Regions from separate parts of the Haloechinothrix salitolerans genome, predicted to be linked through region 2. Evidence: riboswitches for the same ligand, from Rfam matches in the RefSeq annotation. Region 2 holds a riboswitch; the other holds the start of a gene.
What was found. A riboswitch is a leader RNA that binds a small molecule or an ion and turns the genes downstream of it on or off. The one in region 2 is predicted to bind cobalamin.

Region 1 (4,235 bases), 2.1 Mb from region 2:
CCTCAGGCACCACCGGGAAGCCGAAAGGTGTCGTGCGCGACACCGGTGGGCACGCGGTCGCGCTGGCCTGGTCGATGCGCAACATCTACGACGTCGCGCCCGGCGAGGTCTGGTGGACGGCGTCCGACGTCGGCTGGGTCGTCGGGCACTCCTACATCGTCTACGGGCCGCTGCTGATCGGCGCGACCACCGTGCTCTACGAGGGCAAACCGGTCGGCACGCCGGACGCGGGCGCGTTCTGGCGGGTGCTCTCCGAACACCGCGCGAAGGCGTTGTTCACCGCGCCGACCGCGTTGCGTGCCATCAAGAAGGTGGATCCGAAGGCGACCGAGGTCGCCAAGTACGACCTGCCGGCGTTCCAGACGCTGTTTCTCGCTGGCGAACGGCTCGACCCGGAGACGTACCACTGGGCGCACGACGTCCTCGGCGTCCCGGTGATCGACCACTGGTGGCAGACCGAGACCGGCTGGCCGATCGCGGCGAACCCGCGCGGACTGGAGACGTTGCCGGTCAAGCCAGGATCGGCGACCGTGCCGATGCCCGGCTACGACGTCCAGATCCTCGACCAGCGGGGCAACCAGTTGCCAGCGGGGCAGGAGGGTGCCATCGCGATCAAGCTCCCGTTGCCGCCGGGCACGCTGCCCACGTTGTGGGGCGACGACGACCGCTACGTCGAGTCGTACCTGTCCCGCTACGAGGGCTACTACCTCACCGGCGACTCCGGCTACCTCGACGAAGACGGCTACCTGTTCGTCATGGGCCGGACGGACGACGTCATCAACGTCGCTGGTCACCGGCTATCCACCGGGTCCATCGAGGCCGCGCTCGCCAGCCACCCGGCCGTCGCGGAGTGCGCGGTGATCGGCGTGCACGACGCGCTCAAGGGCCAGGTGCCGCGCGGGTTCGTGGTGCTCAAGTCCGGTGTGGACGTCGAGGAGAGCACGTTGCGCGACGAGCTGGTCGCCGCGGTGCGCCGCGACATCGGGCCGGTGGCGGCGTTCAGGGACGTCTCGATCGTCGATGCGCTACCCAAGACCCGCTCCGGCAAGATCCTGCGCAAGACGATGCGCGGTATCGCCGACGGCAGGGACGAGCCGGTGCCGTCGACGATCGAGGACGTCGGCGTGTTGGACAGTCTCCGCTCGGTGCTGCGCGCCGAAAGCTGAGGCGACTCGCGTTGAGTCCGCCAGGGCGCTAGGGACGGCGCCAGGCCGCACCTTGAGTGGCGGATCGGTGCGAATCGGTCATGATGGGGGCGCGATGGAAGCCGATAACGCGGCAGGGGGCCGGGCGCCGAGATGAGCAACATCGAGACCGATCCGATCGAGACCCGCTGCAGGGCGCGGGCGGAGCGGGTCGAGCCACAGCACCCGGCGGTCGAGATCGTCACATCGCGGGAGGTGCCGCTCGGCGGTCCCCGTGCGATGCGGGTACGCCGCACGTTGCCCCAGCGCGCCAGGTCGCTCATCGGTGCGTGGTGTTTCGTCGATCACTATGGGCCCGAGGACGTGCGTAACGTCGGCGGCATGGTGGTGCCACCCCATCCGCATACCGGATTGCAGACGGTGAGCTGGCTGTTCTCCGGCGAGATCGAGCACAGGGACAGCTCAGGTGCGCGGGCGCTGGTCGAGCCGGGTGAGCTGAACTTGATGACCGGCGGCTATGGCATCTGCCACTCCGAGGTGTCGACGGCGGCGACGTCGGTACTGCACGGGGTGCAGCTCTGGGTGGCGCTGCCGGACGCGCACCGGGACGCGGACCGCGACTTCCAGCACCACGTGCCCGACGTCGTCCATCATGATGGCGCGGACGTCCGTGTCTTCCTCGGCTCCATGGCGGGGACCTCCTCGCCGGTGTCGACGTTCACGCCACTGCTCGGCGCGGAGATCACGCTCGCGCCGGAATCCGTCGTCGAGCTGGACGTCGATCCGAGCTTCGAGCACGGCGTGCTGGTGGACCGGGGGCCGGTCCGCGTCAGCGAGACCTCCATCGCGCCAGCCCAGCTGGGTTACGTGGGCGTCGGCGCCGCCTGTCTGCGACTTGCCAACCCCTCACCGGAGCAGGCGCGGGTGGTGCTGCTCGGCGGGGAACCGTTCGAGGAAGACATCGTCATGTGGTGGAACTTCGTCGGCCGGAGCCACGACGAGATCGTGCGGTTTCGGGCGGCGTGGCAGCAGGAGTCGGAGCGGTTCGGGCAGGTAGAGGGCTACGTCGGCGAGCCGATGCGGCTGCCCGCGCCGCCGCTGCCGAAGGTCCGGCTCCGCCCGCGACGTCGTCCGGGACGCTGACTCGGCGGCCGTGACGCGCGGGATGGTGACGCCCGAGCCAACGACGCACACGGGTGTCGGTCACGCCACACCCGGCCCGCCCGGCGAGGCGATACCCGCTACGATCCGACGTCGAGCCAGTCGCATCCGATAGCGGATGCAGGGGAATCCGGTGCGACTCCGGAACTGACGCGCAGCGGTGAGGGCGACGGGCGAGGCGACACGCCACTGGATCAGCGGGTCTGGGAAGGTGCCTCGTCCGGGTGAACCCGAGTCCGAAGACCTGCTGGCTCGCCGAGCCGATCCGAGCTTCGCGTACAAGCTCCCGAGCGCAAAGGTCGTAACGCATGAACCGTCACCGAGGCACCACCGCCGAGCCGCCCTGTCGCCCGCCTGTCCTGCCGCCGCTGGACGGGGCAGGCCGTGCACACGTTTGAGGACGTCCCGCGGCGCAAGTCCGCGCGACGGCTGCCAGCGCCGGTCGTCGTCCCCGTCCTGCTGGTGCTGCTCGCCGCGAGCGCGATCGCGTCGGTCGGGTTCGGCGCGGAGCCGCTGGCGTGGTCCGTCGTCATCGACGCGCTGGCCAATCGGCTGACCGACGGCACCGGCGACGCGACGTACGACATCATCGTGTGGGACATCCGGGTGCCCCGAACACTGCTGGCGATCGTCGTCGGCGCTGGTCTCGCGGTCGCCGGAGTCGGCATCCAGACACTCGTGCGCAACCCACTCGCGGACCCGTACCTGCTCGGCGTGTCTGCGGGAGCCAGCGTCGGTGCGACGGCCGTGATCACGTTCGGCGTGCTGGCGGCGGCCGGGTTGTGGGCGCTGTCCGTCGGCGCGCTGCTCGGCGCACTGGGTGCCGCGCTGCTGGTGTTCGGCGTCGCCATGGCTCAGGGTGGGCTCACCCCGCTACGGCTGGTGTTGATCGGCACGGTGCTCTCCGCCGCGTTCTCCGCGATCGCCAGCTTTCTCGTGTTCCGCAGCGACAACCCGCAGGCCGCGCAGTCGGTGTTGTTCTGGCTGCTCGGCAGCCTCTCCGGTGCGGCGTGGAACCAGCTGCCGCTGGTCGCGGGCGCGGTCGTCGTCATCGGCGCGGTGCTCGTCGCGGGCAGCGGCTGGCTGGACGCGCTCGCCACGAGCCCGGACACCGCCGCCGCGCTGGGCGTACCGGTCCGCGCGCTACGTGGCGGCCTGTTCGTGCTGCTCGCCACGCTGGTCGGCGTGCTGGTCGCCGTCGCGGGCAGCATCGGGTTCGTCGGCCTCGTCCTCCCGCACATCAGCCGGATGCTGGTCGGCGTCCGACATCGAGCCGTGCTGCCGGTGGCCGCGCTGTCGGGTGCGGTGTTCCTGATTTGGGTGGACATCGCCGCACGCGTCGCGGTGCGTCCCACTGAGATCCCGCTCAGCGTCGTCACCGGGCTGATCGGCGCGCCGGTGTTTCTGGTGCTGATGGGCCGCAGGCACTACCGATTCGGAGCCGACCAATGACCGCGCCAGCAGAGACCCAGCCGATCCAGGCCACCGACGACCACCTCACCGTGTCGGGCCTCGCCTGCGCTGCGGGCAAGCGTGTCGTGCTGCGCGACGTCGACTTCGCGGTGCGACGCGGCGAGCTGCTGGCGCTGGTCGGCCCGAACGGCTCGGGCAAGTCGACGTTGCTGCGCGCGCTCGGCGGGGTCCGCAAGCCCGTCGCGGGCGATGTGTTGCTGGACGACGTCCCGCTTGGCCAGTTGTCCGCCAGGCGTCGCGCGCGGGCGATCACGCTGGTCGGGCAGGAGGAAGCGCTGCCTGCGGACCTCGTCGTTGGCGAGATGGTCGCGCTGGGCCGCACGCCGCACCGCCCGCCGTGGGCAGGGGGCGACGCGGCCGAACGCGCCGCCGTGTTGGCCGCGCTCGACCAGGTCGGCCTCGCTTACGCCGTCGACCATCCTGTCGAGCAGCTCTCCGGCGGCGAACGACGTCGTG
Region 2 (4,235 bases):
CGAGCTGTCCGGCGGCGAGCAACAGCGGGTCGCGCTCACCCGCGCGCTCGCGCCCCGGCCCGAGCTGCTGCTGCTCGACGAGCCGTTCTCCAACCTAGACCGGCACCTGCGCACGCAGGTTCGGGCGGACACCTTGGAGCTGCTGCGCAAGACCGGCACGCCCGCCGTGTTCGTCACCCACGACCAGGCCGAAGCGCTCGCCGTTGGCGACCGCGTCGCGGTGATGCGCGCGGGCCGCATCGAACAGCTCGGCGCACCCGAGCCGGTGTTCCACACGCCGACCAACCGGTTCGTGGCGACGTTCATGGGCGACGCGGACTTCCTGCCCGCGACGTTGGCAGGCGACACGCTCGTGACCGAAGCCGGGTCGGTGCAGGCGCCGGAGGACGTCGTCGGTCGGGTGGATGCCCTGGAGGTCATGGTGCGCCCGCACGAGGTGGTGCTGCGGCCCGCCGACGATGGCACTGACGGTGCCGCCCGCGTCATCGACACGGAGTTTCAGGGTGGGTTCATCCTGCACACGGTGCGGCTGGACTCCGGGCGGCAGTTGCGGTCACTGCAACCGCACACCACCCACTACCCCATCGGCACCCGGCTGCACGCGGAGCTGTCCTACGGCCACCCGCCCGCCGTGCTGCCGAACCACGACGCGGCCGCTACCAACGGCCACCACCGGGAACCCGCGCGGCCGCGGTAGATCACCGAGCGGCCGTGCGCAGAATGGCGTCGGCGGAGCGGTCGACGTCCTCGGCCGTGGTGGCATAGTTCGACACCCGAGACGCGCAGTAGACGTCGCCCGCGCCACGTCGTCGGGCGGCGCGACCGCTCGATCCGGCAGGCCCCTCCGCGTCCGTGCTCTTGCCGCGACGTAGGTCGCCCAAGCCGGCCCCGCCTTGCGGCGCTCTAGGGGTTATGTCATAGTAGATATTTGGTCACTGAATGTCGCGGGGATGCCGCAACACACGAGGGGATGGACGATGAAGCGCCTACCGGGACGGACGCGGCAACGTATGGTCGACAGCGCCGTGACGCTGCTGCGAGAACGTGGCGCGTCCGGCGTCAGCATCGACGCCGTCCTCGCGCACAGCGGCGCGCCGCGCGGGTCGGTGTACCACCACTTCCCCCACGGCCGGAACGAAATGGTGCTCAGCGCGGTGCGGCAGGCGGGCAACGAGATCGGCAGGCACATCCGGCCCACCGCCGGTGAGCCGCACGTTGTGCTCGACGGCTTCGTCGACTACTGGCGACGCACGCTGACCGAAAGCAGCTTCCAGGCCGGGTGCCCCGTCGTCGCGCTCGCCGTCGACAACCGGGGCGACCTACCCGAAGCCGCCGACGCCGTCCGCGAGATCTTCTGGGCGTGGCAGGAGAAACTGCGCGAGCTGTTGATCGCTGCCGGACTCCCCTCCGAGCGCTCGAAGCGGCTGGCGAAGGTCGCGGTCGCGGCGATCGAGGGCGCGGTCGTGCTCTGCCGCGCGGAACGCAGCACCGAGCCGCTGGACGTCGTCGTTGAGGAACTGACACCGCTCTTCCAGTGACCCGGGCGGCCAGGGTGGCTTCGCCAAGGATATCGCGCGATTCGCGCCGGATTCGCGACTATCTGTCGGTTTCTCGCGACCGTATACCTGGCGAAACCGCGGTGTGACGTGGCTCTCGCGACGACGTCTTCCGCTGGAAAGGACGACGTCAGGCACGCGACGGCGACGGCGCGCATTCCTCCGATGGGCGTCCACATCCCGAACACACTTGCCGTGCCGCGCATGATCACTACGGTGGGTGGTGCTGGTGGTTCGTTCACCCACGTCGCGTGAACGTGGTGAACGAGGTAAGAGGGAACCCGGTGCGAATCCGGGACTGCCCCGCAGCGGTGTGCGGGAACGAACGCCGTGCCCGGTCCCGACCGGGACCGCACTGGACCGACACGGTCTGGGAAGCGACGGCTAGTAGACACGCCTGGCCCCGAGCCAGGACACGCCCGCGAGTCCGAAGACCTGCCACCGGTACGCGCACCGCCGGTGCGCGTGGTCCGAGGTCTCGCGGGAGGACCTTGCGGACGATCAGCCTCCGCGGCGCGCGCCGCCCGTACCGTGCTGGTCGCACGTGCCCCTCCCCTGGCCTCGGTGCCATTGCCGTCGAGCTCGCGAGGAGAGAGCGTTGACCAGCACGATTGGATCGACAGTCCTTGGCTACCCCCGGATAGGCCCGAACCGGGAACTCAAGCGCGCCCTGGAGCGGTACTGGGCGTCGCGCGGCAGCGAGGCGGAGCTGCGCGCGGTGGCGCGGGAGCTACGCGCCGACACCTGGCGTTCGCTTGCCGCCGCAGGCCTGGATTCGGTGCCAGGCAACACGTTCTCGTTCTACGACCACGTGCTGGACACGGCGGTCATGGTCGACGCCGTGCCGAGGCGATTCACCGATCTCGGCCTGAACCCGCTGGACACCTACTTCGCGATGGCGCGGGGCGTGGCGTCGACGTCTCCGCTGGAGATGACGAAGTGGTTCGACACGAACTACCACTACTTGGTTCCTGAGATCGGTCCGAGCACCCAGTTCTCGCTGGCTGACCGCACACCGGTCGAGCAGTATCGCGAGGCGGCCGAGCTTGGCGTGACGACCCGACCGGTGCTCGTCGGCCCGTTGACGTTCCTACTGCTGTCCAAACCGGACGACGATGCGCCGGCGTCGTTCCTACCGCTTGACAAGCTCGGCGACCTGCTCGAGGTCTACGCCGAGTTGCTGCGGCAGCTGCGCCGCGCGGGGGCGGAATGGGTGCAGCTCGATGAACCCGCCTTCGCCGCGGACCGCTCACAGGACGAACTGGACGCGCTCCGCGAGGCGTACCACGCGCTGGGTGAGCTGACCGACCGGCCGAACCTGCTGGTGGCGGGCTACTTCGGCAATCTCGGCGACGCGCTGCCGGTAGTGGCGTCCTCGCCGGTGGAGGCGCTCGGCGTCGATCTGGTCGCCGCGCCGTCCACAGTGGATACCCTGTCGATGTGCCGAAGCCTGCGGGACAAGACGCTGGTCGCCGGGCTGGTCGACGGCCGCAATATTTGGCGTACCGACCTCGACCAGGCGTTGACGACGGCGGCCACACTGCTCGGCCTCGCCGACGAGGTGGCGGTGAGCACGTCGTGTTCGCTACTACACGTGCCCTACGACGTCGAGGTGGAAACGCGGCTGGACCCGCGCGTCAAGTCGTGGCTTGCGTTCGCCGCGCAGAAAGTCCACGAAGTCGTGGTGCTCGGCCGTGCGCTGCGAGAAGGCCGTGACGTCGTGGCGACCGAGCTGGCAGAGGCGCGGGAGGCAGTCGCGGACCGCGCCACCGCCGAGGGCGTGCGCGATGACCGGGTGCACGCGCGGCTGGCATCCCTACGCCCAGAGCACACCCGTCGCGGAGACTACGCGGCGCGGCAGCGGGCGCAGCAGCAGTCGCTGCGCCTGCCCCCGTTGCCGACGACCACCATCGGCTCGTTCCCGCAAACCACCGACGTCCGCAAGGCACGTGCCGCACTTCGCACGGGTGAACTCGATCCAACGACGTACACCGACCGGATGCGGAGCGAGATCGAGCGAGTCATCCGGTTACAGGAACGGATCGGGCTCGATGTGCTGGTGCACGGCGAGCCGGAGCGCAACGACATGGTGCAGTACTTCGCCGAGCAGCTCACCGGATTCGCCGCGACCGACCATGGGTGGGTGCAGTCGTACGGCTCGCGGTGCGTGCGGCCGCCGATCCTCTACGGCGACGTCGCACGGCCAGAACCGATCACCGTGGAGTGGGCGCGGTTCGCGCAGCAGCTCACCGACAAGCCGGTCAAGGGCATGCTCACCGGGCCGGTGACGATCCTGGCGTGGTCGTTCGTTCGCGACGACCAGCCGATGGCGGACACGGCACGACAGGTGGCACTAGCGATCCGCGACGAGACGCGCGACCTGGAAGCGGAAGGCATTCGGGTGGTGCAGGTCGACGAACCGGCGCTGCGAGAGCTGCTGCCGTTGCGGTCGCAACGACGCAAGGCGTACCTCGATTGGGCGGTGGAGGCGTTCCGGCTGGCGACGTCCGGAGTGGCGGATTCGACGCAGATCCACACCCATCTGTGCTACTCCGAGTTCGGCGACGTCATTGACGCGATCGTGGCACTGGACGCCGATGTCACCAGCATCGAGGCGGCGCGCTCCCGCATGGAGGTGCTGGATGATCTCAACGCCGTCGGCTTCGACCGGGGCGTCGG

Region 1: it holds a riboswitch for cobalamin, as region 2 does, so the genes downstream of both, ACFQGD_RS06620 (FecCD family ABC transporter permease) here and metE (5-methyltetrahydropteroyltriglutamate--homocysteine S-methyltransferase) in region 2, are expected to answer to the same signal.

Annotation. Positions count from the first base shown of each region.
Region 1 covers NZ_JBHSXX010000001.1:1,413,021-1,417,255, forward strand. The annotation lists gene ACFQGD_RS06610 (propionyl-CoA synthetase) at 1-1,166, shown strand, start outside; gene ACFQGD_RS06615 (pirin family protein) at 1,299-2,288, shown strand; cobalamin riboswitch at 2,389-2,572, shown strand; gene ACFQGD_RS06620 (FecCD family ABC transporter permease) at 2,691-3,758, shown strand; gene ACFQGD_RS06625 (ABC transporter ATP-binding protein) at 3,755-4,235, shown strand, end outside.
Region 2 covers NZ_JBHSXX010000001.1:3,493,977-3,498,211, reverse strand. The annotation lists gene ACFQGD_RS16635 (ABC transporter ATP-binding protein) at 1-697, shown strand, start outside; gene ACFQGD_RS16630 (hypothetical protein) at 699-881, opposite strand; gene ACFQGD_RS16625 (TetR/AcrR family transcriptional regulator) at 978-1,538, shown strand; cobalamin riboswitch at 1,770-2,013, shown strand; gene metE (5-methyltetrahydropteroyltriglutamate--homocysteine S-methyltransferase) at 2,155-4,235, shown strand, end outside.